DNA from 2 places in the Nonomuraea sp. NPDC003754 genome. Region 1 is predicted to be linked to the other one. Evidence: riboswitches for the same ligand, from Rfam matches in the RefSeq annotation. Region 1 holds a riboswitch; the other holds the start of a gene.
What was found. Region 1 has a riboswitch for glycine ahead of gcvP (aminomethyl-transferring glycine dehydrogenase). Riboswitches for the same ligand answer to the same signal wherever they lie in the genome.
Positions count from the first base shown of each region.

Region 1 (14,712 bases):
GCTGGAGGCCAGCGGGCTCGACGACGAGACCCTCACCGAGCTGGAGGACTACGGCCTGCTCGCGCCGGTCGCCCGGCGCTACGACGAGGACGCGGTCAAGGTGGCGCGCAGCGTCGGCGCCCTGGCCCGGTACGGCCTGCACGCCCGGCACCTGCGCGCGGTCAGGGCCGCCGCCGAGCGCGAGGCCGGTCTGGTGGAGCAGGCCGTCGCCCCCATCCTCAAGCGGCGCGCTCCGGGCGCCATCGGCGAGGCCGACGAGACGGCCAGGCAGCTGTCCGGCCAGTTGCTCGAGCTGCACGCCGCTCTGTTGCGCACCGCCGTCCGCTCGGCCCTGGGCGGCTGACCCGCAGGGCGGCATCCCGAAAAAACCGGAAATTCCGCTCGCCCGCTGCCGTCGGGGATGCGGGCGCCCGCCGAGGCGGCCCGGGAGCCCGGTAGGTTGGCGGGAAGCCTCGGGGGCAGGGGATATTACCTACCCAGTGGGTGTTACGTTGAAGTGCGGTAGATGCGGCCCATGGATCGTGAATTCGGAGCAGCCCGTGTTGCAGATGGAGGTAGTGGGCGTTCGCGTTGAAATGCCCACAAATCAGCCGATCGTTCTGCTCAAGGAGGCGCAGGGTGAGAGGTTTCTCCCGATCTGGATAGGAATGACCGAAGCCACGGCCATCGCGCTCGCCCAGGCGGAGGAACCGCCGCCCAGGCCCTTGACCCACGACCTGTTCAGGGACGTGCTGAGCGCGTTGGGCGTCGGCCTGCGTGCGGTCAACATCGTCGCTCTGCGTGACGGGATCTTCTTCGCCGATCTGGTCTTCTCCAACGGCGTGGAGGTCAGCGCGCGCCCCTCCGACTCCATCGCCCTCGCGCTGCGCACCGGTGCGCGGATCTTCGCCAGCGAGGAGGTCGTGCAGGAGGCCGGAGTGATCATCCCCGATGACCAGGAGGATGAGGTGGAGAAGTTCAGGGAGTTCCTTGACACCATCACGCCCGAGGACTTCGGACGCGCGGGGTAGGACTCCCTTCGTGAAGGCTCGTGCCCTTGGTCGCCACCTGGGGTACGCATTTCACTGCATTTACGCTTCGCGACGCGCCGAGCCGGATCGTTGACTGCGGATGGTCACGGTCCTACGGTGCAAGTGAAACCTGTGGTTGTCATTTACGAACCCCCAGATCAGACCACGGGATGAGAGAAAGCCGGAGGTCCGCGTGGCGGTCAGCAGCGGCGAGGGAAAGACGGCCGGCCAGGAAGATCCGGTGCGGCGCGAAACCGCGCGCCAGCGTGCCGGTGAGCAGGGCCTGCTCTTCGACGAGCAGCCCACGACGCTGCCTGCCGACATCGGCTATCGCGGCCCCACGGCCTGCGCGGCGGCCGGCATCACCTACAGGCAACTGGACTACTGGGCGCGCACGGGCCTGGTCGAGCCGACGATAAGAGCCGCGCACGGATCCGGCTCGCAGCGGCTCTACAGCTTCCGCGACATCCTGGTGCTCAAGGTCGTCAAGCGGCTGCTCGACACCGGCGTGTCGCTCCAGCAGATCCGCACCGCCGTACAGCACCTGAGAGATCGGGGCGTCGGCGACCTGAGCAGGATCACGCTCATGAGCGACGGCGTCAGCGTCTACGAGTGCACCTCGGCCGACGAGGTCATCGACCTGCTGCAAGGCGGTCAGGGAGTGTTCGGTATCGCGCTCGGCAGGGTCTGGCGCGAAGTCGAGGGATCGCTCGCGGAGCTGCCGGGGGAACGAGCGGCGGTCGAGGACACCGTCCCGGCCGACCATCCCACTGACGAACTCGCCCAGCGCCGCAGAGCCCGGCGAATGGGCTGATTCCCGGACACTGGTAGCCTAGGGCTGGAGCCGACGACCCCGAGCGGGAGAGTCCCCGGGCCACCGGGGCGCCGAAGGAGCAACCCTCCCCGGAATCTCTCAGGCACCCAGTACCGCTCGGACGAGGCCACTCTGGAAAGCAGGCACGCCCGCCAGGCGCGTCTCACCGACGGTGCAAGCCCGCGACCCCGCGGGCGAACCTCTCAGGTTGATGACAGAGGGGGAGACCCGGCAGACGCCCGTGCTCTCCACCAGCCTTGGGAGGCAGTTTCCATGACCGAGCCCCTCAGCGACCTCGCTGCGCCGCCGTTCGCGACCCGCCACATCGGTCCCTCGGACGGCGAGCAGGCCAAGATGCTGGAGGCGGTCGGCTTCGAGTCGGTCGCCGACCTGGTAGCGGTGGCCGTACCCGAGGCCATCAGGGCCAAGGACCAGCTGAAGCTGCCCGTCGCGGCGGGCGAGAGCGAAGTGATCGCCGAACTGCGGGCGCTGGCCGGCCGCAACCAGGTGCTCACCTCCATGATCGGCCTGGGCTACTACGACACCGTCACCCCCGCGGTGATCAGGCGCAACCTGCTGGAGAACCCGGGCTGGTACACCGCCTACACGCCCTACCAGCCGGAGATCTCCCAGGGCCGCCTGGAGGCGCTGCTCAACTTCCAGACCGTCGTCTCCGACCTGACCGGTCTCGACGTGGCCGGTGCCTCCCTGCTGGACGAGGCCACCGCCGCCGCCGAGGCGATGACGCTGGCGCGCCGCGCGGGCAGGTCCAAGAGCAACGTCTTCGTCGTCGACGCCGACGCGCTGCCCCAGACCAAGGCCGTGCTGGCCACCCGGGCCGAGCCGCTGGGCATCGAGCTGGTCGTCGACTCCCTCGACGGTGAGCTGCCCGAGTGCTTCGGCGTGCTCGTGCAGTACCCGGGCGCCTCCGGCCGCCTGCGCGACTTCCGCGCCCTGGCCGAGGCCGCCCACGCGGGCGGCGCGCTGGTCGTGGCCGCGGCCGACCTGCTGTCGCTGACGCTGGTCGCGGCCCCCGGCGAGCTCGGCGCCGACATCGCCATCGGCTCCTCGCAGCGCTTCGGCGTGCCGTTCGGCTTCGGCGGCCCGCACGCCGCCTACATGTCGGTCCGCGAGGGCCTGCAGCGCCAGATGCCGGGCCGGCTCGTCGGCGTGTCGGTGGACGCCGACGGCGACCCCGCCTACCGCCTGGCCCTGCAGACCCGCGAGCAGCACATCCGCCGCGAGAAGGCCACCAGCAACATCTGCACCGCCCAGGTGCTGCTGGCCGTCATCGCCGGTATGTACGCCGTCTACCACGGCCCCGAGGGGCTGCGCCGCATCGCCCAGCGCACCCACCGCATGGCCGTCACGCTCGCCGCGGCCCTGCGCGCCGGCCGTGTCGAGATCGTCCACGACGGTTTCTTCGACACCGTGCTGGCCCGCGTGCCCGGCAAGGCGGCCCAGGTGGTCGCCGCGGCCGCCGAGCGCGGCGTCAACCTCTGGCAGGCCGACGCCGACCACGTCTCGGTCGCCTGCGACGAGAAGACCACCCTGGCCCACCTGGAGCAGGTCGCCGCCGCCTTCGGCGTGAGCGTCTCGCTGACCGACCTGGCCGCCGAGGACGCCCTGCCCGAGGGCCTGTCCAGGGAGAGCGACTACCTCACCCACCCGGTCTTCCACAGCCACCACTCCGAGACCTCGATGCTGCGCTACCTGCGCCGGCTCCAGGACAAGGACATCGCCCTCGACCGGTCGATGATCCCGCTCGGCTCCTGCACGATGAAGCTCAACGCCACCACCGAGATGGAGCCGATCACCTGGCCCGAGTTCGCGGGCATCCACCCCTACGCGCCGCTCTCCCAGGCCGGCGGCTACGTCGAGCTGGTCGAGACGCTGGAGGCCTGGCTGGCCGAGGTGACCGGCTACGACGCCGTCTCCATCCAGCCGAACGCCGGCTCGCAGGGCGAGTTCGCCGGGCTGCTGGCCATCCGCGCCTACCACCGCGCCAACGGCGACGCTCACCGCGACGTCTGCCTCATCCCCTCCTCCGCGCACGGCACCAACGCCGCCAGCGCGGTCATGGCGGGCATGCGCGTGGTGGTCGTGGCCTGCGACGACAACGGCAACGTCGACCTGGCCGACCTCGAGGCCAAGATCGACAAGCACGCCGAGTCGCTGGCCGCGATCATGGTGACCTACCCGTCCACGCACGGCGTCTACGAGGAGACGATCACCGAGGTCTGCGCCAAGGTCCACGCCGCCGGCGGCCAGGTCTACGTCGACGGGGCCAACCTCAACGCCCTCGTCGGCCTGGCCAAGCCGGGCGAGTTCGGCGCCGACGTCTCCCACCTCAACCTGCACAAGACCTTCTGCATCCCGCACGGCGGCGGCGGCCCCGGCGTCGGTCCGGTGGCCGTGCGCGGTCACCTGGCTGCCTACCTGCCGGGCCACCCGCTGCGCGACGGCTCGCCGGTCGGCCCGGTCTCGGCCGCGCCGTACGGCTCGGCCGGCATCCTGCCGATCTCGTGGGCCTACGTCAGGCTGATGGGCGGCGAGGGCCTCAAGGCCGCGACCGAGCAGGCCATCCTGTCGGCCAACTACCTCGCCCGCCGCCTGGCCCCGCACTACCCCGTCCTCTACACCGGACGCGGCGGCCTGGTCGCCCACGAGTGCATCATCGACCTGCGCCAGATCACCAAGGAGACCGGCGTCACGGTCGACGACGTGGCCAAGCGCCTCATCGACTACGGCTTCCACGCCCCGACGATGTCCTTCCCCGTCGCCGGCACGCTGATGATCGAGCCGACCGAGAGCGAGGACCTGGCCGAGCTCGACAGGTTCGTCGAGGCGATGGCCGCCATCCGCGGCGAGATCGCCAAGGTGGCCGACGGCACCTACGACAAGACCGACAACCCGCTGCGCAACGCCCCGCACACCGCCGAGTCGCTGGTGGCCGACGAGTGGCCACACCCGTACACCAGGACCGAGGCCGCCTACCCCGTCCAGGGGCTGCGCGACGGGAAGTACTTCTCGCCCGTCCGCAGGATCGACCAGGCCTACGGCGACCGCAACCTGGTCTGCGCCTGCCCGCCCCTGTCGGCGTACGAGGACTGAGCGGACCCGAACGGGCGGCCTCCCCTGCGAGGGGGGCCGCCCGTTCGGCTTCTCAGGTGGGGACGTAGCCAACACCCGTGCACAGGATGGTCATGTCGGGCGACGCGGCGGCCGGAAATCGTTAGGCTCGACGTTGATCGTCATCGGTTGATCCCCACCGGTCTCCAAGGAGCCTTGTTGACGTCCCCCGAGCTCGACACCCCGCTGACCACCGGCCCGCTCGACCGGGCCCGCCGCCTCGCCGAGAGCGGCGACCTCGAGGGCGCGGCGGCGATCTTCGCCGAGCTGGCCGCCGACCCCGATGGACGCGACCGGGCCCAGGCGGCCGTGGGTCTGGCCGTGGTGCTGGAGGAGCGGGGCGACGTCGCGGGTGCCAGGGCGGCGGCGCGGGCCGCGCTGGCCACCGGCCACCCCGAGTACGCGGCCCAGGCCGCCTGCCACCTCGCGCGCGGCTTCGAACGCGAGGGGAACGCCGAGCAGGCCAGAGGAGCATGGCAGGCCGTGATCGGCATGGGGGCGGCCGCCTACCTGCCGCTGGCGCACCTGGCGCTGGCCCACCTGGCCGTCGGCGAGGAGGAGGCCGAACGCGAGCTGCGGGCGGCCATCGCCGTCGGCGACCCCGAGCTGAGCCCCCGCGCCGCCCAGGAGCTCGCCGAACTGCTGCTGGACACCGGAGAACCGGGCGAGGCCGCCACGGTGCTGGTCGAGGCCCTGCCGCTGGCCGAAGGCGCCCACGAGGCGCGGCTGCGGGTGTTGCTCGGCATCGCCCATCTCGAGCTGGCGTGCGCGGAGTTCGCCGGCGCCGTCGAGGCGGGGCAGGAAGCCGGGCAGGAGGTGGGGCACGAGGCGGAGACGAGCGCGCTGGCGATCGAGCTGCTCGCCCGCACCCTGCCCCTGCGCGGGAGGGGCGAGGCCGCCGACGAGGTCTGGCAGTACGGCCTGTCGCACGCCGACGAGGAACTGGCCGCGCAGGTGAGGCTCCGCTTCGACAGGGACGCGCTCAGCCCCGGCGCGTGAGCACGGCCCCCAAGCGCCGGGCGTGGGCGCGCACGGGGGCGCCGGGTTCACCGGGCACGGGGCGTGGGTGGCGGCGTGGGCGCGGGGCACCGGGCACCGGGCGGCGAGGCATGGCGGGGCGCGGGCGCCGGGCACCTCGTGTGGTTGCGGGCGCGGGCGCCGGGCGTGGGCCGGTGCGAGGCGGGGGGCACCCCTGCGGCTACCGTTGGAGGGTGGAGATCACGACGCCGCGGGGGGCGGCACTGGTCGACGTCGACGAGGCGGAACGGCCCAGGTTCCTGCTGGTGCTCACTCATGGCTCGGCCGGCGGCGTGGACGCGCCGGACCTGCTGGCCGTACGGGACGCCGCCATGGACAGGGGGGCCACGGTGGCCAGGGTGACCCAGCCCTTCAGGCGGGCCGGTGCCAGGGCGCCGGGCTCGCCCGCGCGGCAGGACGAGGCGTGGCTGGCCGTCATCACGGAGCTGGCCGGGCGCTATCCGGGGCTTCCGCTCGTGCAGGGCGGCAGGAGCAACGGTGCCAGGGTCGCGTGCCGTACGGCGAAGGCGGCGGGCGCGGACGCCGTGGTGGCGCTGGCCTTCCCCCTGCATCCGCCGGGGAAGCCGGAACGCTCCCGCGCCGACGAGCTGCGCGGTGCGGGGGTCGACGTGCTGGTGGTGAACGGGGACAGGGACCCCTTCGGGGTGCCCGACGCCGCCGACGCCGCACGTCTGGTTGTGCTGCCGGGCGAAGGGCACGACCTCAAGAAGGATCCCGCGAAGGTCGGCGAGGTGGTCGCCGACTGGCTCGCGGCGCGGTACTGACCGTCAGGCGGCGCCGACCAGCGGCAGCGGCCGGTGCGGGGCGATGACGTCGCCGCTGGGCAGGAGCTCCCCGGTGTCCTCGAAGAGGACCACACCGTTGCACAGAAGGCTCCATCCCTGCTCGGGATGCGACGCGAGGGTGCGTGCGGCCTCGCGGTCGGGCGCCTCAGCAGACGGACAGGCCGGGTCGTGCGGGCACATCGGCGTGCCTCCGATATCTCTTGACTGGGCTCCCTCGCTGGAAGCGGCGGGGGAGCGGCTCGGGCTGTTTCGTATTCTGCGCCAAGTGTGCGGCGTGCGTCACACTTTCCGACATAGCCCGTTAGGACGATTCAAGGAGGATCCCCGGGTGGTTCAGACCATGTGACCTACGACACAGCGTGCCTCACCTACGATAACGGGCCGGCTTCGACACGCTGACGGGCCGGTAAACCCTCTGTTACGCGGCCAGACCGCGCAGCATGGCCTCCAGGCCGCGCTCGAAGTCGGCGTCGGCGCGCTCGTCGTGGCGCACCCAGGTGTCGCGTTCCGGGTCGGCCCATCCCGACTGCTGCACCTCCACCGCGACGCTGCCGAACACGAAGGCGCGCATCGTGCGGACGGCCTCGGCGGCGTCGGTCAGCCCCGCCTCCGTCAGCTGCTCGACCTGCTCCACGATGGCGATCGCCGTAGCCCCTTTGGGGGGTTTGGTCAGGGCCAGCGCGAGCACGCCCGGGTGCTCCCTGAGCGCCGCCCGCTGCGCCCTGCACCACTGCCTGGCCGTCTCCTGCCAGCTGGGGGCCGGATCGACCTGGATGGCGGTCACGTGCTCGGCCAGCGCGTCCATCAGCGCCTCCTTGCCCCGCGGCAGGTGATGGTAGATGGCCATGGCCTCCACCTGGAGGGCGTCGCCGAGCCTGCGCATGGTCAGCCTGCGCAGGCCCTGGCCGTCGGCGATGTGCAGGGCCGCGTCGATGATGCGCTCGCGGGACAGGGGCACGGGTGGTCGCTTGGCCGGCATGGAGATCATCTTGCCATACTTTGTAAAGGCGGTCACGCGTCCGCCGCACCCCGGCGTGCCGCCCGGCCTGTGGCCAGAGGGACGGCGACGGCCCACCCGAGTGGCTGTTCGGGGCCGGAACCGCGTACGCTACCGCTCGTAACGACTGAAAGGGAGCTGTCCGATGGCGTTTTTCCGTCCGCGTGTGAGCCGTGAGGCCGAGGTGCGCTTCCACGCCGACCAGGAGATCTCCAAGAGCTTCCCCGCCCTGATCGAGAAGGCCAGGCAGGCCGAGGCCGTCGTCCACGAGCTGCGCACGGCCGCGGCGCCCGAGGTCGAGCTGCACGCGGCGGGGCTGCTGCTCGACAAGGCGCTCACCGACGCCCTGCGCGCCGCCGAGGCCGGTCAGCGCGCCATGTTCGGCGTGAAGGCCTACGACGACCGCATCGCCCGGCGCAAGGCCAAGGCGACCCCCGACGGCGCGCGCTGGACCTTCGAGGTCGAGCAGCTGCGCACGCTGCGCGAGGAGAACAGGCTGACCGGCATCCCGCGCCTGCCCCGCCCGGTCCCCGCCGCGCGCTGAGCCCGCCGATTCCGGCCCGCTGCTCCCGCTTCCCGCTTCCCGCTGCCCGCCTGAGCCGCCGGTGCCCCGGACGGCTCAGGCCGTGACCGGCCCGACGACCCGGTCGACGGGCAGCGCGGGGGAGCGGTGCCCGTTCCTGCCGGTCATCTCCCGTGCCGCCGTCAGGGCGTTCAGCACGGCCTCCTCCACCGCCTCCATGACCGCTGCGCAGAACGGGTCCATCCGCCCCCACGGCACGAACCGCAGGTTCTGGTAGTCCTCCTCGGTGACGAAGCCGCTCGTCAGCGCGCCCGCGTTGGCCGTGGAGAAGGCCAGCAAGATGTCGCCGGAGACGTGGCTGCCCGTCGTGCCCGTCCTGGCCAGGCCCATCGGCACCCTGCGGGCCGGCGCCTTGCACTGGCCCGGCAGCAGCGGCGCGTCGGTCGCCACGACCGCGATCATCGACCCGGCGCCCGGAGGCGCGAACCAGTCGGTCGTGCCCATCGGGTCGTCGACGCCCGCCAGGTGGTCGACGGGGCGCTCAGCGAGCGGGGAGATCGCTTCTCAGCGCCGCTGGCCGGCCCGCGCCCGCAGCGCCCGCGCCATCGCCGCCGAGCTGCCGGCCCCCCGCCCAGCCGTCGAACGCCCCAGCGACGCCGGCGCCGACCCGGACGCCGAGCGCGAACGCGCCTGGCTGGTGCAGATGCCGGCCGCCCGACCCCACCAGGAGAGCATCCGCCCCAACCCGATGCAGGACCGCGGCGTCTGCCCCGCCTGCGGACGCGCGGCCACGGCCGGCAGTTCGGGCCGCTGGGCGTTCTTGCCAGATTTGGTGTCGGTGAAGAAGCGGCGGCAGCCATAGCCGGCCAGCGCGTCGATTTGCCGTTCCAGCTTCTGGCCTTTGGTCGAGACGCGGGCGTAGCCGATGCGGATCTCGGTGGGGGCGGCGGAGAAGGCGCAGCCCTCGGCGGGGTCGGGCCGTCACCGCCCACTCGGGTACCGCGTGCCGCGCCGGAACATCCCCCTGATCAGCGGGGATGCTGCCCTCGACCACGCCTCGCCGGGGCCGGCTCGAAGAGGCCGCACGCCCGGCGGAACGGCGGCCGCCAGGCCGCACTCGAAGACGTAGAGACGGATTTTCATCCGCCGCGATGAGTTCCGACCCCGCCGCCGGTATGTACTCACGAGCTCGCCGGACCACCTCGGGCGAATCGATCACAAGGGAGAATCCGATGTCGAACAGTCGTGCGGCAGACGAGGCCGCCATCCAGGCCGTACTGGTTGACTCCTACAAGGCGTGGGAGGCCGGCGACGCCGACGGCATGGTCGCCAACTACACCGCGGACGCGACCGCCATCATGACCGGCTCGCTCCGAGACAGCCGTGACGTGATCCGTCAGAGCATGGCCCTGGCCTTCGATGGGCCGCTCAAGGGCAGCTCGACCTACAACAAGCAGCTCAGCATCCGGTTCGTCGGTAGGGACGGCGCGATCGTCATCAGCGAATCCGCCATCCTGTTCCCCGGCGAGACCGAGGTCCCAGACGACGTGCGTAAGGTGAACTGCACCTGGGTCTTCGAGAAGCGGGACGGCCAGTGGCTGATCGCCGCCTATCACAACAGCCCGGTGCTGGCGCCTGCGCAGTGAACCCTTCCCTGTAACCAGCGGTGACCGTGTGCAGGGCCATGACGAATATCGGACCGAAAAGCCCTGCATCGCTCTGATCTGTAGGAACTTCACTCCCCGAGGGCCAGATGCCCTCGCATGGGCGCCTCGGACCTTGCACCACATGCAACCCGGCGCGAGACGCATCCGAACGAAAAGTCACGCCAAGGACCTGTTCCCAGGCCCCTTGGCGTGACTTTCGTACCGACGCCCGTATCTACGAGCGACGTTCAGGAACAGCACTAATTATCCGAAATTTGGGATGTACGCCATGGCCAGGTCGTTGATGACCGCGCGGGGTGACCTATCCGCCCATCGCGGATTGTCACCGCAGCCGCCAGGTACGGTGGCTGTGGCGGCAGTGGGAATGGAGCGTGGCGTGATGACGGGGAAGGAAGGCTTCGATCGTCGGATCGAACCGTTCCGGAGGGAGCTGCTGGCGTACTGCTACCGGATGCTCGGCTCGGCTCACGACGCGGAGGACTTGGTCCAGGACACGTACCTGAGGGCGTGGCGGGCGCGGGAGCAGTACGACGATACCCGCAGCTCACTGCGCACCTGGCTCTACCGGATCGCAACCAACGCCTGCCTGACCGCCCTGGAGGTCCACGGCCGCCGACCGCTGCCGTCGGGGCTGGTGGCCGCGTCGGATCCGCTCGGGCCGTTCGTCCAGGGAGAGCACGCCGCCTGGCTCCAGCCCTTGCCGGACTCGCTGCTGGACGCTGGCGACCCGGCTGGGGCCGTGATCGACCGCAGCAGCCTGCGCTTGGCGTTCGCCGCCGCCCTCCAGCACCTGTCGGCGCGTCAGCGCGGTTCGCTGATCCTGCGTGACGTGCTCAGCTTCTCCGCGGCCGAAACGGCGGAAATCCTCGGCACCACCGTCGTGTCGGTGAACAGTTCCCTGCAGCGGGCGCGTACCCGCGTCAAGGAGATCGGGGTCCGGCAGGAACGGGTTAGCGAGCCGTCCGCGGCCGAGCAGCGCGCCTGGGTCGAACGCTACATGAAGGCATTCGAGCTGGCCGACGTCGAGGGCCTCAAGCGGCTGCTCACCGAGGACGTGATCATGGAGATGCCGCCGATGCTCAACTGGTTCTCCGGCCGCAGCAACTACGGCCTGTTCATGGAATGGGTCTTCGGGGCGGCCGGGAAGGACTGGCTCCTCAAGGAGGTCGCCGCCAACGGCGGCCAGCCCGGATTCGCCGCCTATCAGCGCGTCGGCGACGGGTACAACCTGCACACGCTCCAGATCTTCACCGTCACCGACGAGGGCATCACCCGGAACTCGGTCTTCCAGGACCCCAACGTCTACGCGACGTTCGGCCTCCCGGCCGAGCTCGACGATCAGGGACTGCCCATCGCCGAGGCCTAGTACTACAGCCATAAGTCTGTCTTATCCGGCGCGGCCGCTCGGCGCGCTTGACCGGCTTGACGATCAAGCGCTGACGAGGGCCCGAGGGGAAGACCGGCGATGGCACGACGACGGACCCGCCAAACGCAGCCGCGCCGCATCGCGTCGGCCCGCTGCGCTTCGATGACTTCGAGTTGGCGGCGATCAGGATCGCCGCCAACCGCTCCGGTCTGAGCGTCATCGCCTACGTCGCCGAGACGGCGGTGGCGGTTGCTGAGGAGCGTCTGGTGCCCGTTCCCGTCGCCCGCGGGCAGATGCGAGCCCGCGTCGAGCTCAACCGGATCGGGCGGGCGCTCGAGTCCGGCCGCGACGCCGAGCTGCTGCAGTGCCTGGCGGACGTACGGGCGCAGGTGACGCCCGCCGTATGGCGTGTGGAGGCCGCTGCCGACGCTGTGGCCGGTTTCCGCCGGTGAGCACCAGGGCTTCCCGGTGTGGCACCGCCGGCCTGCTCAGTCGCGGCTGAACGGCAGCACGGCCGTCAGCCAGTTGGTCAGCTCGGTGGGATTCCTGGTCTGGGTGTAGACGCGTCCGGGCCCGGTGAACTCGAAGACCAGCCCCTCGCCCGACTTGAGCGACTGGATCGTCTTGCCCTCGACGGCACGGCGCAGATCGCTCCGCACCGTCTCCTCATAGGCCACGACGTGCCCGGAGTCGACGATCACCGACTCTCCAGTGGCCAGTTCGACGGCCTGAAGCGCTCCGTAGCAGCCGAGGATCACCTGCCCCGAGCCCTCGGCGCGGATGAGGAAGCCGCCCTCGCCGCCGATCAGGTTGGACATGCCACCCCACTTGGTCTTGATCTCGACCTGGTCTGTCGAGGCGAGCCAGGACCCTCGGGTCAGCATGAGGGCGACGTCGGGCCGGACGGGGACGGCCATGGTGTCGCCGGGTAGGTGGTGGGCCACATCGACCCAGCCGCCGCCGGGCGGCGCGATGTAGCGGGTGACGAACAGCGACTCGCCGCCGAAGGCGGAGCGCGCCAGGCCGCGCAGGAGGCCGCCTTCGACTTTGGCTTCGAGCTCGACGCCCTTGCTCGTCATGAGCATGGCGCCGGACTCGACACGAATGGTTTCGCCGCTGGCGAGATGGCAGCGGGCGACGGCGAATGATCCAGGGAATCTGATATCGATCTGCATGCCGTCAATCTGGTGTGGCCGCCTAATGAGCGCGTTGACGATCTATATACAAGACATCGTCATCGCGCCGGCGAGCGCCGGACTCATCCCCGAACGTCCAGACCGAAACCACGTGACATAGCCCACCTCGACGCCCGGCACGTCGGTGATCGCGTTCCAGCGGCCGGGCCGACCGTCCAGGACGATCGGCAGGTCACGGGCTCTCATCCGGTTCGCCTCAGGTCCAGACCGGCGGGGGCGGTACGGGCGTCCGGGAAAAAGGGAACGCCCGGCACCTCACGGGTAGTGCCAGGCGTTCGCTCGTGGTGGGGGTCAGCTGGCCCAGTCGAGCAGGGGCCGGGTGTTGCTCGGGTGGCGCAGCTTGGACAGGGACTCCTTCTCCAGCTGGCGGATCCGCTCGCGGGTGAGGCCCAGGTGCTTGCCGATCTCGTCCAGGGTGTGCGGCTTGCCGTCCACCAGGCCGAAGCGCAGCGCCATGATGCGCGCCTCGCGCGGCGACAGGTTGTCCAGCACGCCGCGCAGCTGGTCGCCCAGGAGCTGGCGGTCGACGATCTCCGACGCCTCGGGAGAGTCGACGTCCTCGATCAGGTCGCCGATCGTCGTCTCGCCGTCCTCGCCGATCGTGGCGTTGAGCGAGATGGGCTGGCGGCTGGTGCGCAGCAGCTCCTCGATCTGGTCGGGCGTCTTGTCCAGCTCGACGGCCAGTTCCTCCGGCGTGGGCTCGCGCCCGAGACGCTGGTGCATGTCACGCTCGACACGCGACAGCTTCGACAGCATCTCCAGCACGTGGACCGGCAGCCTGATGGTGCGCGCCGAGTCGGCGAAGCCACGCTGGATGGCCTGCCTGATCCACCACATCGCATACGTCGAGAACTTGAAGCCCTTGGTGTAGTCGAACTTCTCCACCGCGCGGATCAGGCCGAGGTTGCCCTCCTGCACCACGTCAAGCAGGGCCATGCCCCTGTCGGTGTACTTCTTGGCCACCGAGACGACCAGGCGGAGGTTGGCCTCCAGCATGTGGTCCTTGGCGCGCCTGCCGTCCTCGACGACCATCTCCAGGTCGGCGCGGTAGGCGGGGGACAGGTCCGGCTCGCTGTCGAGCTTGTACTCGGCGTACAGGCCTGCCTCGATGCGCCTGGCCAGATCGACCTCCTCGGCGGCGGTCAGCAGCGTGCGGCGGCCGATCGACTTGAGGTAGGTGTGGACCGAGTCGCCCATCACCGACTGGTTGTCGTCGAGGTCGAGCGACTCCTCCTCCTCGAGCTCCACGTCCTCGGCGGCCAGCTCGAGGTCCTGCGGGGCGTCGAGCTCCTCGGCGGGCAGGTCGGCCTGCTCAGGCACGGCGACGGCCTGCTCGTCCGACGTGGCGGCCTTCGCGCGGGTCTTGGCGCCCGTCCTGGTGGTGCCGCTCTTCGCGGTGCCGCTCTTGGTGGGGGTGCTCTTCGCGGTGGCGCTCTTCTTGCGCGTGGTGGTCGCCTTCTTCGCGGTGGCTGTCGTGCCGAGCGCCGGCTCGTTCTCGGCGGCCAGGCTCACCCCGGCCTCCGTGAGCCCGCGCAGGATGGAACGGCCCTCGTTCGGGCTGATCCCCGCTACGGCAAAAGCCTCCCGCAGCTCCGCCAGCGAAAGGTGACCCTGAGCTCGCCCTCGGTCAAGGAGCTGGTCGAGGGTCGCGGGCGAGGTCGCCACGGCGGTTCGGGGCATGAGGACACCTCCTCCATACGGAGTCGCAGTCAGTTCAAAGTTTGTGGTGGGGCGGCTCTGGCCGCTCTGCGCACCAGTATCAATAACGTCATCCCCGGCCATTTGTTCCCGCGAAGGAGGAAAAAACGGACGACCGCCGGAGCCGGCGGCCGCCCGTCGGACACCTATCGCCTAGTTGTCCACGTCGTTGAGCTGGCCGGTCGCCTCCGGCATGGGCATCGGCTCCGCGCCCTCCATGCGGCTTTCGGTCCAGTAGTCGACGGCCTCCTGCGGGCTCTGCTCGACCTCGTGGGAGACCACCGTGTCGTCGTCGGGTGTCTCGTCGGTGGTGTCGTTCGTCTCAGCGGGCCGGCCGGAGGGCGCCGGTGTGTTGTTCACCACGACCGTCGTCTCCTGACTCACCTTCTCGAGCCTGCCCGCGGAGGCGGCCGCCGCGATGGAGACGCCACCGGCGACGATCACGCCGACGGTCACCGCGGACACCCACGTCTTGCGGGATGGGTT
Region 1 covers NZ_JBSGJX010000059.1:16,393-31,104, reverse strand. Annotated here, with positions in the region: gene ftsR (transcriptional regulator FtsR) at 1-343, shown strand, start outside; gene ACWEVS_RS41985 (bifunctional nuclease family protein) at 540-1,010, shown strand; gene ACWEVS_RS41980 (MerR family transcriptional regulator) at 1,204-1,824, shown strand; glycine riboswitch at 1,859-1,950, shown strand; gene gcvP (aminomethyl-transferring glycine dehydrogenase) at 2,098-4,938, shown strand; gene ACWEVS_RS41970 (hypothetical protein) at 5,116-5,955, shown strand; gene ACWEVS_RS41965 (alpha/beta hydrolase family protein) at 6,168-6,758, shown strand; gene ACWEVS_RS41960 (DUF5999 family protein) at 6,762-6,959, opposite strand; gene ACWEVS_RS41955 (TetR/AcrR family transcriptional regulator C-terminal domain-containing protein) at 7,198-7,758, opposite strand; gene ACWEVS_RS41950 (hypothetical protein) at 7,943-8,320, shown strand; gene ACWEVS_RS41945 (P1 family peptidase) at 8,396-8,803, opposite strand; gene ACWEVS_RS41940 (hypothetical protein) at 8,864-9,169, opposite strand; gene ACWEVS_RS41935 (SgcJ/EcaC family oxidoreductase) at 9,451-9,945, shown strand; gene ACWEVS_RS41930 (sigma-70 family RNA polymerase sigma factor) at 10,346-11,332, shown strand; gene ACWEVS_RS41925 (hypothetical protein) at 11,506-11,784, shown strand; gene ACWEVS_RS41920 (TIGR00266 family protein) at 11,821-12,507, opposite strand; gene ACWEVS_RS41915 (RNA polymerase sigma factor) at 12,820-14,208, opposite strand; gene ACWEVS_RS41910 (hypothetical protein) at 14,380-14,712, opposite strand, start outside.

Region 2 (14,233 bases), on a different contig from region 1:
TTGGCTGCCCCGGATGTCAACGGCCAGACCTTCTTCTATCCCAGTGTCCACGTACGCCATCGCGATGGGCTTGCCGAGGGTCTGCGACGGCGCGCCGCTGGTCACCTCGCCCACGACGGCCCCGTCACTGGTGACAGGGAACCCATGGCGAGGGACCCTGCGACCCGTCGCGACCAGGCCGACCAGGCGGCGGCGCGGCGGGACGTCCTTGACCTGCTCGAGCGCGGCCCTGCCGACGAAGTCGCCGGGCTTGTCGAACTTCACCACGCGGCCGAGGCCGGCGTCGAAGGGCGTGAGCGAGACGCCGAGCTCGTTGCCGTACAGCGGCATGCCGGCCTCGAGGCGGAGCGTGTCACGGCTGGACAGGCCGGCGGGCATGATCTCGTACGGCTCGCCCGCCTTGGCCAGCGCGTGCCACAGCGCGACGGCGTCGGCGTTGGCGACGAAGAGTTCGAAGCCGTCCTCGCCGGTGTAGCCGGTGCGGGCGATGAGCGCCTCGGCGCCGGCGACCGTGCCGGGCAGGCCGGCGTAGTACTTCAGGCCCGCGAGGTCGGCGTCGGTGAGCGTGGCGAGGATCTCCTGGGCGCGCGGGCCCTGGATCGCGATGAGCGCGTACTGGTCGGAGCGGTCGTCGACGACCGCGTCGAAGCCCTCGGCGCGCTCGGTGAGGCGCTCGGCGACCATGGGGTAGTTGGAGGCGTTGGCGACGACCATGTACTCGTCGTCGGCCAGGCGGTAGACGATGAGGTCGTCGAGGACCCCGCCCTGCTCGTTGACGATCATCGTGTAGCGGGCGCGGCCGGGCGCGAGCACGGACAGGTGGCCGACCAGCGCGTAGTCGAGCGCCTCGCCGGCCTGCGGGCCGGTCACGAAGATCTCCCCCATGTGGGACAGGTCGAACAGCCCGGCCCGCTCGCGTACGGCCTTGTGCTCGGCGGACTCGCTCCCGTAGCGCAGCGGCATCAACCAGCCGGCGAAGTCGGTCAGCGTCGCGCCGAGGCTCTCGTGTACGTCTCGTAGCGGTGTCGGTCGGGACATTGTTCGCACCTCAGGATGGGTTGGATGCCAGGATCCTCCCCCTCTGTCATCGGTGCCTGAGAGCTTCACCCGGTTTTGCCGGACTTTCACCTTCGGCGAGGCCCCGCAGGCCTGCTTTCCAGAGGTCACCTTGCCCGCGCGGTCCTTTGCCTTGAGAGGTTCGCGGGGAGTGCTTGCTCCTTCAGGGGTCCTGGCCGGGTGCCAGGACGCTCTCCCGCGTGGGTTCATCGGTGTCCGTAGGCAAGACTAGTACGGATCCGGCCATCAAGGGAAAGGTGCGGGCGGGGGGACTCGAACCCCCACAGTGTCACCACCAACAGGACCTAAACCTGCCGCGTATGCCGATTTCGCCACGCCCGCGCAACCGCCATCAGCTTAGCGCCCGGGCCGGGGCCGAGATACTCGTTTGCGATCAAGCCCGCGGACTTGATCGCAAACCTCAGGCCAGGCCGAGCTTCTTCTTCAGACCGGCCACGTGGCCCGTCGCCTTCACGTTGTAGAGCGCCTGCTCGATCTTCCCGTCGGGGCCGATGACGAAGGTCGAGCGGATCACGCCGACGACCTCCTTGCCGTACAGCTTCTTGGCGCCGTACGCGCCGTAGGCCTTGTGGATCTCCAGGTCGACGTCGGACAGCAGCGGGAAGGTCAGCGCGTCGCGCTCGACGAACTTCACCAGCTTGTCGGTCTTGTCCTTGGAGACGCCGAGAACGACGAAACCCTCGTCGGTCAGCTGACCGAGGTTGTCGCGGAAGTCGCACGCCTGCTTGGTGCATCCGGGCGTCATGGCGGCGGGGTAGAAGTACAGGATGACGCGCTTGCCGCGGTAGGCGTCGAGAGAGACGGCGCCGCCGTCGGCCGCGGGAAGCGTGAAGTCAGGAGCGGCGTCTCCTGGCTGGAGCTTGGTTTCGGTCACGGGCTCAACCTAACCCCAATCGAAGGGACACGTTTCGCCCGCCGTGCGGTACGGCGGCGCGACCTGACAGACTGATCACCCTGAGAAAGGAGAGCCATGGCCGAGACCGACCCTGAAGAGCTGGAGCGCAGGATCACCCGGACGCGCGCCGAGCTCGCGCGGACCGTTGACGCCATCGCCGACCGGGTGAGCCCCAAGCGGGTGGCCCAGCGCAGCATGGACGAGGTCAAGTCGAGGGCCGAGCACTTCGTGGCGTCGGTCGGCGATCTCGTGGGGGTGACGCCGCGGCCGGTGCGCTACGACGACGACGCCGGGGACCTGTGGGAGGACGAGCGGCCCGTCGGCTCGGCGCTGATCGCCGTGGGCGCGGTGCTGGTCGTGGGCGCGGCGATCGTCCTGTGGCGCCGGCGCCGCAGGCGCTGACGGGCAGGCGTCACCGGCCCGCCGGGCGCCCCGCGAGGGGCCGACGGACGGGCGCCACACACCCTCGCGGACGCCGAGCCTCGCGGCCGAGCCTCGCGGACGCCGAGCCTCGCGGACGCCGAGCCGGAGGGGGGCGGGTCAGAGGAAGGTCCTGCCCTCACCCCGGTAGGTCGGGACCTCCTCGACGACCTTGTCACCCTCGACCAGCAGCAGGCTCGCGAACCGCTCGCACAGCTCGCCCGACTTGGCGTGGCGGAACCACACCCTGTCGCCGACGCGCAGGTCCTCGGCGGGCTGGCCGAGCAGCGGGGTCTGCACCTCGCCCGCACCCTCGTCGGAGGAGTAGCGCAGCCCCGGCGGCAGGTACGGCTGGGGCAGCCGCGACGGCCCCGGCGCCCCTGAGGCCAGGTAGCCGCCGCCGAGCACGGTCACCACGCCGAGCCCTGGACGCCGGACGACCGGAAGGGCGAACAGCGCGGCGGGACGGCCGCTGAAGCCCCGGTAGAAGTCGAAGAGCCTGGGGTGGAAGAAGCCCGAGCCGGCCGCGCACTCGGTGACGGCCTTCTCCCTGACCGTGCGGTCGACGCTGCCGGTGCCGCCGCCGTTGACGAACTCGAGGTCGGCGACCTGCCTGACGGCGTTGACGATGCGGCCGCGCCGTACGATCAGCTCGCGGGCCGAGCGGGCCTGCATCAGCCTGATGGCGCGGGCGAAGGCCGCGTTGCCGGGCGGGTCGTCGCCGACGCCCGCGATCTGCGCCTCGTAGGCCATGAGGCCGACCAGGCGGAAGGCCGGCCGCTTGGCGATCTCGGCGGCCAGGTCGGCGGCGTGGGCGGGTTCGCGGACCGGGGAGCGCAGGGCGCCGGCGCGGAAGCGCCCGCCGAGGGCGACGTATCCGGCGTCGATGTCGAGGCAGAGCCGCAGGACCGGGCCGCCTGCCGGCACCGCTGACTCGATGAAGTCGAGGTGCTCGGCGGAGTCGACCATGAGCGTGATCTCCCGCACGGCCCGCTCGGTGGCGGCCAGCGCCGCCAGCGCCGTCCTGTCGGCGGTGGGATAGGCGACCAGCACGTCGCTGAACCCCTGCTCGACCAGCCACAGCGCCTCGGGCAGGGTGAAGGCCATGACGCCGCTGAAGCCGTCCATGGCGAGGATGCGTTCGAGGACGGGGCGCGAGCGGACCGACTTGCTCGCCACCCTGATCGGCTTGCCGCCGGCTCTGCGGACCAGGCCCGCCGCGTTGGCCCGCAACGCCTCCAGATCGAGGATGGCGAAGGGCGGCTCGAACGCGGCGGTGGCCCTGTCGTAGCGCTGGCGGTCGTCCATAGAAGCAGGGTAATACCGATGTTCGCCGGCAAAGATCCGGCAAACCGGCGGCGGGGAAGGGCTTTGTGGCGCGGCGGCCCCCTGTACCTCTGTCGGTGTGATGACAACACTCCAGGACCGCCTGCCTGGTGGAGCCGCTCCGAGCGAGCACGAGACGCCCCGCCGCAGGGCGTCCAGGGTGCTCAGACCGGCACGAACCCCCGCCGGTGTCGCGGTGGCCTTCACGACGTCGACCGGGCTGACGCTGCTCGCCGCCGAGGTCCTCGCCGGGCTGTTGGGCGGCGGGCTCGGCCTGCTGCCTGTCGACCAGGTGCTCGCCCTGGCCGCCCGCACCGCGTGGTCGGACCCGGAGCTGATGCTGGGCGCGGTCGGCGTGGCCGGTACCGGCCTGGTGCTGCTGGGGCTCGCCCTGGTGCCGGGCCGGTCCAGGCTGGTGCCGCTGGAGACCGCCGACCCGCGGATCGTCATGGGCATCACCAGGTCGGGCCTGCGCAGGACGCTCAGGGCCGTCGCCGAGGACGTCGACGGGGTGCGCAGCGTGCGGGTACGGCTCCGCCGCCGGCAGATCGAGGTCACGGTCGTCTCCGACGCCGAGCGCACGGGCGAGATGCTGCGCAGGACCGGGGCCGCCGTCGGCGAGCGGCTGAACGGGCTCGGCGCGATGTGCGCGGGCGAGGTCGTGGTGCGGCTGCGCCGGAAGGGGCTGTGATGCGGCAGTACGGCGGCAACAGGATCGGGCTCGGTGTCGTCGGCGGTGTCCTGCTCGGCCTGGGCGGCTACGCCTACCTGCGGGGTGGTGGCGAGCTGGGGACCCGCAGGAACGCCAGGGTCCTGGAGGACGACGTCGCCGGCTACGTCACCGCGCATGCGTGGGTCTCGTGGCTGCTCGCGCTCGTGCTGGTCTTCGCCGCCCTGCTGGCCTTGCGGTGGCTGCTCATCGCGCTCGGCTGGGGCAGGCTCGGCAACCGCTCGGGCACGGGGACGGCGCTGCTGTGCGTGGGCCTGAAGGACGTGGACGGCATCAGCCGTACGGCGGTGCGGGTCGTGGGCCAGGACCGGCTGCGGATCGCGGTGACCTGCCCCGCCCTCGCCGACGTGGGCGCCGTGGTGACCAAGCTGAACCGCGAGGTCGTCGGCAGGGTGCGCCGCGACGTGGGCGTCGACGACATGGGCGCGATCGTCCGCGTCCACGTCCGCCGCTGACCCGATTGGGTCTTACTGGAAAGCTTCTTTACTTTTAAGCTCGCGGTGTGGACCTTGAGGTTCGTCACCTGAGGGTGCTGTGCGCCATCGCGGACACGGGAAGCATCTCGAAGGCCGCCGCGACCATGGGCATGTCGCAACCCGGCATCGCCGCCCAGCTGCGCAGGATCGAGCGGATGGTGGGCGGGCCGCTGTTCGACCGCTCGCACGACGGCGTCCGGCCGACCCCGCGGGGCGAGTGGTTGCTGACGCGGTCACGGTCCCTGCTCCCGGCCTTCGACGAGCTCCAGCGTGACGCCGCCCGCTACGCCTCGCCGCCGGGCGGCCCGCTGCGCATCAGGGTGGGGTGCGCCCCGACCCGGCTGGCCATCTACCTGGCGCGCAGCCTGGACGGGCTGCTTCCGGGGGCGGAGATCAGCCTGCGCACCGAGGCCACCCTGGACCCGCTGCCCGGGCTGCTCGAGAGCGAGCGGATCGAGCTGGCCACGCTCGACGACTACCCGGGACACGAGCTCGTCCCGCCTCGGGGGACCCGCTACGCGGTGATCGCCACCGAGCCGCTGTTCGTCGGCCTGTCCTCCCGGCATCCTCTCGCGGGCGCGGAGGAGGTGGAGCTGGGCGACCTCGCGCAGGAGGACTGGGCGCAGCCGGCGCTGCTGGAGTCGGGGCCGCGCGAGCACATGGCGGCGACCTGCGCCGAGCACGGCTTCACGCAGCGCGTCACCTTCGCGGTGAACCTGGAGGTGGCGCTCGACCTGATCGGCGAGGGCAGGTGCGTCGGGCTGTTCCAGGCCACCGCGCCCGCCAGGGACGGCATCGTGATCAGGCCGCTGCGCGGTGCCCCGCTGCGCTTCCGCCACCTGCTGGGGTGGCACGAGAAGGGCCCGCTGGCGGCACTGGCCGGCGATCTGGTGCAGACGGTGACCAAGACGTACTGGAGCGAGGCCCGGCGGGCGCCCGCGTATCAGGCCTGGTTGAAGCGCCACGGCCGCATATAACGTCAAATTATAGGAAAATGTTGGCTTACTAAGCCTTTTGCTCTCGCGGTCAACTTGGGACGACTCCTCGCCCGACACCCCCAAGGAGCACGAGAGTGAAACCCACCCTCCGGCTGGGTGCTGCCGCCATGCTCGCGCTGGCACTGGTCGTGACCACGACCGCGGCGGCGGACCCGCCCACCCCCGCCGAACGCCGCACCGCCGCGTCGGCCGCCCAGAGCGCCCTCCTGGCCCATTCCGAGGCCCTGTTCGCCACCGCCGACGACGAGTTCGCGCTCGTCTCCTCGGTCGGCGGCGTGCGCGGACAGCAGTACCTGACCTACGCCCGCACGCACGCGGGCCTGCCCGTCTACGGCGGCGACGTCGTCATCGTCACCGACGAGTCGGGCCAGGTCGTCCACCAGGTGACCACGGGCCAGCGCGCCGAAGCGGCCGCTCCCGCCACCCCCACCGTGACCGCCGAGCAGGCCGCGCTCGCCGCCCGCAAGCGGGTGCCCACAGTCTCCGGCGTCGGCACCCCCACCCTCGCGATCCACGCCGCCGGCGAGCGGCCCCGGCTGGCCTGGGAGGTGGTCGTCGAGGGGAGGACCGCCAAGGCGCCCAGCAAGCTGCACGTCTACGTCGACGCGTCGACCGGCCAGATCGTCGACGAGTGGGACGAGGTGCGCGCCGGCACCGGCAACAGCTACTACAACGGCAACCCCGTCCAGATCGCCACCTCGCCGTCGTACTCGATGGTCGACCCGACCCGGCGCGGCCTCCAGTGCGGCGGCCAGAACGGCCAGGCCTACACCGGCACCGACGACACCTGGGGCAACGGCACCGGCACCAACCTGGAGACCGCGTGCGTCGACACGCTGTTCGCGGTCCAGAAGGAATGGGACATGCTGCGCGACTGGCTCAGCCGCGACGGCATCGACGGCCGCGGCGGCGGCTTCCCCGCGCGAGTCGGCCTGGCCGAGGTCAACGCCTACTGGACGGGCTCCTACACCAGCTTCGGCCGCAACTCCGCGGGCACGCAGCAGCTCACCGCGATGGACGTGGTCGGCCACGAGTACGGCCACGGCATCTTCCACACCACCCCCGGCGGCCCCGGCAGCGGCAACGAGACCGGCGGCCTGAACGAGTCGACCGGCGACATCTTCGGCGCGCTGACCGAGCACTACGTCAACGAGCCCGCCACCCTCGACCCGCCCGACTACCTGGTGGGCGAGGAGGTCAACCTGAGCGGCTCGGGGCCGATCCGCAACATGTACAACCCGTCGGCGCTCGGCGACCCCAACTGCTTCCGGCTGCCCGCCCCCGAGGTGCACGCGGGCGCGGGGCCGCAGAACCACTGGTTCTACCTGGTGGCGGAGGGCACCAACCCGCAGGGCAAGCCGGCCAGCTCGCGGTGCGACAACGGCCCGGCGATCACCGGTATCGGCATCCGCAAGGCCGGTGAGATCTTCATGAGCGCGCTGAACACCAAGACGCTCCCGTGGACCCACGCCAAGGCCCGCGTCGCCACGCTCAACGCGGCCAAGACCCTGTACCCGGGCAGCTGTGTGGAGTTCAACGTCGTCAAGGAGGCCTGGTCCGGCGTCAGCGTGCCGGCGCAGGCGGGCGAGCCGGCCTGCCAGCAGGGCAGCGACTTCACCGTGGCGCTCGACCCCGCCTCGCGCACGGTCCAGCCGGGCCAGCAGGCGACCACGACCGTGCGGACGACCGCGATCGGCACCGCCCAGTCGATCACCCTGGGCACCGGCACGCTGCCGTCCGGCGTGACGGCGGCCTTCTCGCCCGCCACCATCACGGCGGGGCAGACCTCCACGCTGACCCTGTCCACCTCGTCGGGCACCCCGGTCGGCGCCCACCCCGTCACCGTCCTGGCCGACGGCACGGACGTCGACCGGCAGGCGGCCTTCACGCTGACCGTCGGCTCACCGCCCGGCCCCGGCACGCCCGACATCCCGGTGGCCAACCTCACCGCGCACCTGAGCCAGCTGCAGAGCATCGGCCCGCGCCCCTCGCCGAGCACCGGCTACACCTCGGCGCTCACCTACATCAGGGGCAAGCTCGACGCGGCCGGATACGCCACCCAGGTGCAGAACTTCACCTACGGCGGCAGGACCCACCAGAACCTGATCGCCGACTGGCCCGGCGGCCCGGCCGGCCAGGTGGTCATGCTGGGCAGCCACCTCGACAGCGTCTCCGCGGGGCCCGGCGTCAACGACAACGGCACCGGCTCCTCCTCGCTGCTGGAGCTGGCCCTCACGCTGGCCGGCCGTAACCCCACCCTGACCAAGCACGTGCGCTTCGCCTGGTGGGGCGCCGAGGAGCTGGGGCTGCGCGGCTCGCAGTACTACGTGCAGACCAGCGGCGTGTCCGGCATCGAGGCCTACCTGAACTTCGACATGACCGGCTCGCCCAATCCGGGCTACTTCGTCTACGACGACGACGCGCAGCTGCAGCGGCTGTTCAACGACTACTACGCGGGCATCGGCGTCCAGACCGAGATCGAGACCGCGGGCGACGGGCGCAGCGACCACGCCCCGTTCAAGGACGCGGGCGTCAGGGTCGGCGGGGTCTTCACCGGCGCCGAGGCGGTCAAGACGACGGCCCAGGCGGCCAAGTGGGGCGGCACCGCCGGGCAGGCGTTCGACCGCTGCTACCACTCCGCGTGCGACACCTACCCGGCCAACGTCAGCACCACGGCGCTCGACCGCAACGCCGACGCCGCGGCCTACGTGCTGTGGAAGCTGGCCGTCGGCGGCGGCGCGGCCGACGACTACACGGTGACGCTGAACCCGTCGTCGGCCACCGTGCAGCCGGGGCAGACGGCCACGGCCACGCTGTCCACCCAGGTCACCTCGGGCAATCCGCAGAGCGTCACGCTGTCGGCGGCCGACGTGCCCAGCGGGGTCACCGTCACCGTCGACCCGCGGACGATCACCTCGGGCCAGACGGCGACGGTGACGATCGCCACGGCCTCGGGTACGGCGCCGGGGGCGTACCCGATCACCATCAACGCCGACGGCACCGCCGCCGACCACTCGGCCCGCTTCACGCTGACGGTCGGCGGCGGCGGGGAGACCACGTGGGCGGCGTGGACGCCGTACGCGGTGGGTGACGTGGTCAGCTACCAGGGCGTCCGGTACCGCTGCCGGATCGCCCACACCTCGCTGCCGGGCTGGGAGCCGCCCAACGTGCCGGCTCTCTGGCAGCCCGTCTGATCCGTTCCTCTCCGTAAGGCGAGCGCGTCCGTACGGCAAGCGGGCCGACGGCGACCGGGGTAGCCGGTGGCTGTACGGCAAGCGGGCGGGCGGCCACCGGGGTAGCCGGTGACCGCCCGCCCATCCCGCGTACTCCAGCAGAAGAACCGGCATAATCCCCCATATGCCCCGAAGGCCCCTCCTGGCGCTCCTGTACCTGGCCCCCGCCTTCGTCCTGGCCGCCACGGTCGTCGTCACCAGGACCGTCACCACCGAGCTGGTCCTGCTCAACGACACGCTCGACCACCCGCTGCTGTTCGGCCTGACCGCCCTGGTCCTCGGCGGGCTGGGCGTGCGCGAGCTGGTCAGGCCGACGCCGTGGGCCAGGGCAGTCGTCGTGATCGCGACGATCGCCGGGATGCTCGGCTGGTCGGCCTACGGGCTGCGCTGGTCGATCTTCGACTCCGTCGAGGTGGCCGCGGTGAAGGGGCCGGGCCCGCTCATCCTGATCGTGCGGGAGCAGCACGGCATCTTCGAGACCACGATGACGCTCAGCATCCGCGAGGACGCCGGCCTGCTCAGCCGCGAGTGGTCGCTGTCCTGTCCCGACCTCGATCTCGAGAGGGAGGACCTCCGGTGGGTCGGGGCGACCAGGGTCGAGGCGCGCGTCCCGGGCGAGGACGCGCCCATCGGCGTCGACCTCGACCCGAAGGGCCGTCCGCTCGGGGCGTGCGGGTAGCCGGTCAGCCGGTAGGCGTGGGCTTGACCGTGGGCACAACGGTCGGCGGCGGCACCACGGTGACGGAGGTGGTCGGCATGGGCGACGGCAGCGGCGGGCGGGCGTACGGGTAGGTGCAGGTCCGGCCGCGCGGGGTGGACCAGCACTCGGCGGGCGGCTCCCCCCGGTACCCTTCGGGGCCACCCCAGCGATACACCTCGGGGCCGCCTAAGCGGTGCCCTTCCGGGCCGTCCAACCGGTAGCTTTCGGGCCCGCCGAAGCGGTACCCTTCGGGGCCGCCGAAGCGGTGCCTGCCATGGTCTTCCCAGCGGGCCGTCCGGGGACGGTCGCCGTGGTCGGCGACGCGGAACAGGATCGCCACTGCGGCGCCGCCGAGAACGCCGCCGGCCAACAGGCCGATGAGCCCGGCGCCGATGATCTGGGCGTGCTTCTGCCGGACGAACCCGGCGAAGGTCTCCCGCGGTGGAGGCTGCGGGGACGGCGGAGGCGGTGATGGCGGCGGAGGCGGTGGTCCTTCCTGCGACGCGCCGGAAGCGGGTGGTGGGGCGCTCTCGGGGTCCGGGCCGCGCGGTGCTTCCTCTTCACCGCGCGGCCCTGCGGCGCGATCATGATCCGCCATCACGATCTCCCTTTACTCGCCCAGAGGGCGCTCCCACCGACGACAATGCCGGATGCCCCATAAATACCGCGTAAATCCGGCATGCGACCAGGGTCGTACATCAGCCTCCGACTCCAGGCGGAAGGGCGGCCCCGTGGCGATACGTACAGTGATGGAGTGTTCGGCAAGATTCGAGCCTGGTCGCAGCATCGCCGCATGCTCACGGACGTCCTGTGGGTCACCCCCCTCATCGCGCTGTGCGCCGCCCTGGCGGTCTCCTACACCCAGCCCACGGTCCGTCCACCGATCGACCTGGTGGGTTACCTGGTCCTGACGGCGACGCTCGTGGTCCCGCTGTTCTGGCGCAACAGCCATCCCCGCACCGTGTTCGCCCTCGTCGCGCTGATCAGCTTCGCGCAGTGGCTGACCGAGGTCCCCGCCTTCCCCGCCAACAGCGCGGTGCTGGTCGCGATGTACGCCATGGCCAGCCACTGCACGTTCAAGTGGGCGCTGGCGGCGGGCCTGGTCTCCGAGCTCGGCATCTTCCTGGCCCTGTCCCAGTGGGACACCGTCAGCCTCGGCATGTTCCTGAGCTGCTCGTTCTTCGTGGTCATGATCTGGCTGACCGGCATCTACGCCAACACGCGCCGCCGCTACCTGGAGGGTCTGGAGGAGCGGGCCGAGCGGGCCGAACGCGAACGCGACCAGCAGGCCAGGATGGCGGCGGCGGCCGAGCGGGCCAGGATCGCCAGGGAACTGCACGACGTGGTCGCGCACAACGTCAGCGTGATCATCGTGCAGGCCGACGGGGCGAGCTACGCCATCGACACCGATCCCGAGCAGGCCAGGCAGGCCGTCCACGCGATCTCAAAGACCGGTCGCGAGGCGCTGGCGGAGATGCGGCGCCTGGTGGGCGTGCTGCGCGAGAACGCCGCCGACCCGGCGGGCGAGGCCGCCGACTACACCCCGCAGCCCGGTCTGGCCCAGCTGGAGGAGCTGGTGCGCGGCTCCGGCCTGCCGGTGGACCTGCGCGTGAGCGGCACCCCGCAGGACCTGCCGGAGGGCGAGCAGCTGGCGATCTACCGGCTGGTCCAGGAGGCGCTGACCAACACCCTCAAGCACGGCGGACCCGGCGCGAGGGCCACGGTGGAGATGGAGTACGGCAGGGGCGAACTCGTGGTCCGTATCACCGACAACGGCAGGGGCGCCGCCGCTCCACGCGGCGTGGGCGGCCACGGCCTGCTCGGCATGCGGGAGCGGGTCTCCATGTACGGCGGAGCCGTCCAGGCCGCCCCCCGGCCGGGCGGCGGCTTCGAGGTGCTGGCCAGGCTGCCGGTGGCCGCATGATCCGGGTCATGCTGGTCGACGACCAGGAGCTGCTGCGCGCCGGTTTCCGGATGGTGCTCGGCGCCCAGCCCGATATCGAGGTGGTGGCCGAGGCCGGCGACGGCGTCTCGGCGCTGGAGCTGCTGAAGGAGGTCCAGGTCGACGTCGTCCTCATGGACGTGCGCATGCCGAGGATGGACGGCGTCGAGGCGACCAGGCTGATCGACGGCCCGAAGGTGCTCATCCTGACCACGTTCGACCTGGACGAGTACGCCTACTCGGCGATCAAGGCGGGCGCCTCCGGCTTCCTGCTGAAGGACGTGCCACCGTCCGACCTGGTCAGCGCGATCCGCTCGGTGCACAACGGCGACGCGGTGATGGCGCCCAGCGCCACCCGCCGGCTGCTCGACAGGTTCGCCGGGCAGCTGACCGCCGAGCGGCTGCCCGACGGCAGCCTGCTGACGGCCAGGGAGCACGAGGTCATGATGCTGGTGGCGCGCGGCCTGTCCAACACCGAGATCGCCGAGCGGCTGGCGCTGGCGGAGGCGACGGTGAAGACGCACCTGGGCAGGGTGCTGGCCAAGCTGGGGGTGCGCGACCGGGCGCAGGTGGTGGTCTACGCCTACGAGGCGGGGCTGATCGTGCCGTCCGACCGGTCGCCGGAGCGGAGCCCCGACCGGCTCGCACCGCGCATCCCGGATCGGCCGAAAGGCTGATACGGGTCATCTCAGGTGTGACGGGAAGTCCCTCCTCGGGTCCCAGGGAATGCGGGTGTTCCGCCCATAGCGTCTTGTGCGTGACAGCGACACAGATATCTCTTCGGCCCGCCGTGGTGGCCACCGGACTGACCAAGACCTACGGGGAGGGCGACACGCGGGTCCACGCGCTGCGCGGCGTGGACGTCTCCTTCGCCACCGGCGCCTTCACCGCGATCATGGGCCCGTCGGGCTCGGGCAAGTCAACGTTGATGCACTGCCTGGCCGGGCTCGACACGGTCACCGCCGGCCACGTCCACATCGGTGACGTCGAGCTGACCGGGCTCGGCGACAAGCAGCTCACCCTGCTGCGCAGGGACCGGATCGGCTTCATCTTCCAGGCGTTCAACCTGCTGCCGACCCTGACCGCCGAGGAGAACATCCGGCTGCCGCTGGAGATCGCCGGACGCCAGGCCGACACCGTGCTGTTCGACCGGGTCATCGAGACCGTCGGCCTGAAGGACAGGCTCGGCCACCGGCCGACCGAGCTGTCCGGCGGCCAGCAGCAGCGCGTCGCCGTCGCGAGGGCACTGATCAGCAAACCGCAGGTGATCTTCGCCGACGAGCCGACGGGCAACCTCGACTCGCGCAGCGGCGCCGAGGTGCTGTCGTTCCTGCGCACCAGTGTCCGCGAGCTCAACCAGACCATCGTGATGGTCACCCACGACCCCGTCGCCGCCTCCTACGCCGACCGTGTCGTCTTCCTGCGCGACGGCCGGCTGGTCAGCGAACTGGCCGAGCCCACGCCCCAGTCGGTTCTCGACACGCTGATGAGGCTGGAAGCCAAGTGATCAAGACGACCCTCGCAAGCCTGCGGGCGCACAGGCTGCGCCTGCTGCTCACCTCGCTGGCGATCACCCTGGGCGTGGGCTTCATCGCGGGCACGTTCGTTCTCACCGACACCATCGAGGCCGGGTTCGCGCAGAAGGTGACGTCGGACGCCGAGAAGGTGGCGGTCGCCGTCCTGCCGAAGCCGGAGAAGTCGCTCCCCGGGCCGCTCCTCGACCGGCTGCGCGACCTGGACGGCGTGACCGACGCCCAGGGCCAGGTGCGCGGCAACGCCCCGCTGCTGGGCAGGAACGGCAAGACGATCGGGGATCTGCCGACCACCGCGATCTCGGTCACCGACCGGACCACGATCACGGACGGCACCGCCCCCGCTGGTGCCGACCAGGCGGTCGTCGACGAGAACACCGCGCGCAAGCAGGGGTTCAAGGTCGGCGACACGGTCACGGCGCTCGACCGCAAGGGCGCCAAGCAGTCCTTCAAGCTCGTCGGCCTGTTCGACGTCGGCCTGGACCAGGAGCTCGGCTACACCGGCGCGATCGGCTTCACCACCGAGACCGCCCAGCGCATGACGGGCGAGAAGGGCTTTCGCGAGATCGACCTGACCGGTGACGACCCCGCCGCGCTCAAGAAGGCCGTCACGGCGGCCGTCGGCCAGGACTACGAGGTCGCGACCGGCTACGAGCTGGCCGCGGCGATGGCGAAGCGCAACGGCGTGCAGATCGAGTTCATCAAGCTCGGCCTGCTGATCTTCGGACTGATCGCGATGATGGTGGCCGCTCTGGTCATCTACAACACCTTCAACATCCTGGTCGCGCAGCGGACGCGGGAGATGGCGCTGCTGCGCTGCATCGGCGCGACGCGCGGCCAGGTGTTCGGCTCGGTGCTGCTGGAGTCGGTGGCGGTCGGCCTGGTCTCCTCCGTGCTCGGCCTG
Region 2 covers NZ_JBSGJX010000015.1:600-14,832, forward strand. Annotated here, with positions in the region: gene gcvT (glycine cleavage system aminomethyltransferase GcvT) at 1-1,038, opposite strand, end outside; glycine riboswitch at 1,072-1,167, opposite strand; glycine riboswitch at 1,168-1,265, opposite strand; tRNA gene ACWEVS_RS19855 (tRNA-Leu) at 1,315-1,398, opposite strand; gene bcp (thioredoxin-dependent thiol peroxidase) at 1,478-1,951, opposite strand; gene ACWEVS_RS19865 (DUF3618 domain-containing protein) at 2,048-2,374, shown strand; gene ACWEVS_RS19870 (amino acid deaminase/aldolase) at 2,513-3,700, opposite strand; gene ACWEVS_RS19875 (DUF6286 domain-containing protein) at 3,801-4,409, shown strand; gene ACWEVS_RS19880 (hypothetical protein) at 4,409-4,903, shown strand; gene ACWEVS_RS19885 (LysR family transcriptional regulator) at 4,951-5,901, shown strand; gene ACWEVS_RS19890 (M28 family peptidase) at 5,997-9,116, shown strand; gene ACWEVS_RS19895 (hypothetical protein) at 9,280-9,834, shown strand; gene ACWEVS_RS19900 (hypothetical protein) at 9,839-10,453, opposite strand; gene ACWEVS_RS19905 (sensor histidine kinase) at 10,535-11,779, shown strand; gene ACWEVS_RS19910 (response regulator) at 11,776-12,474, shown strand; gene ACWEVS_RS19915 (ABC transporter ATP-binding protein) at 12,555-13,304, shown strand; gene ACWEVS_RS19920 (ABC transporter permease) at 13,301-14,233, shown strand, end outside.
Region 2: linked by a shared signal. The riboswitch ahead of gcvT (glycine cleavage system aminomethyltransferase GcvT) and the one ahead of gcvP (aminomethyl-transferring glycine dehydrogenase) in region 1 are both predicted to bind glycine.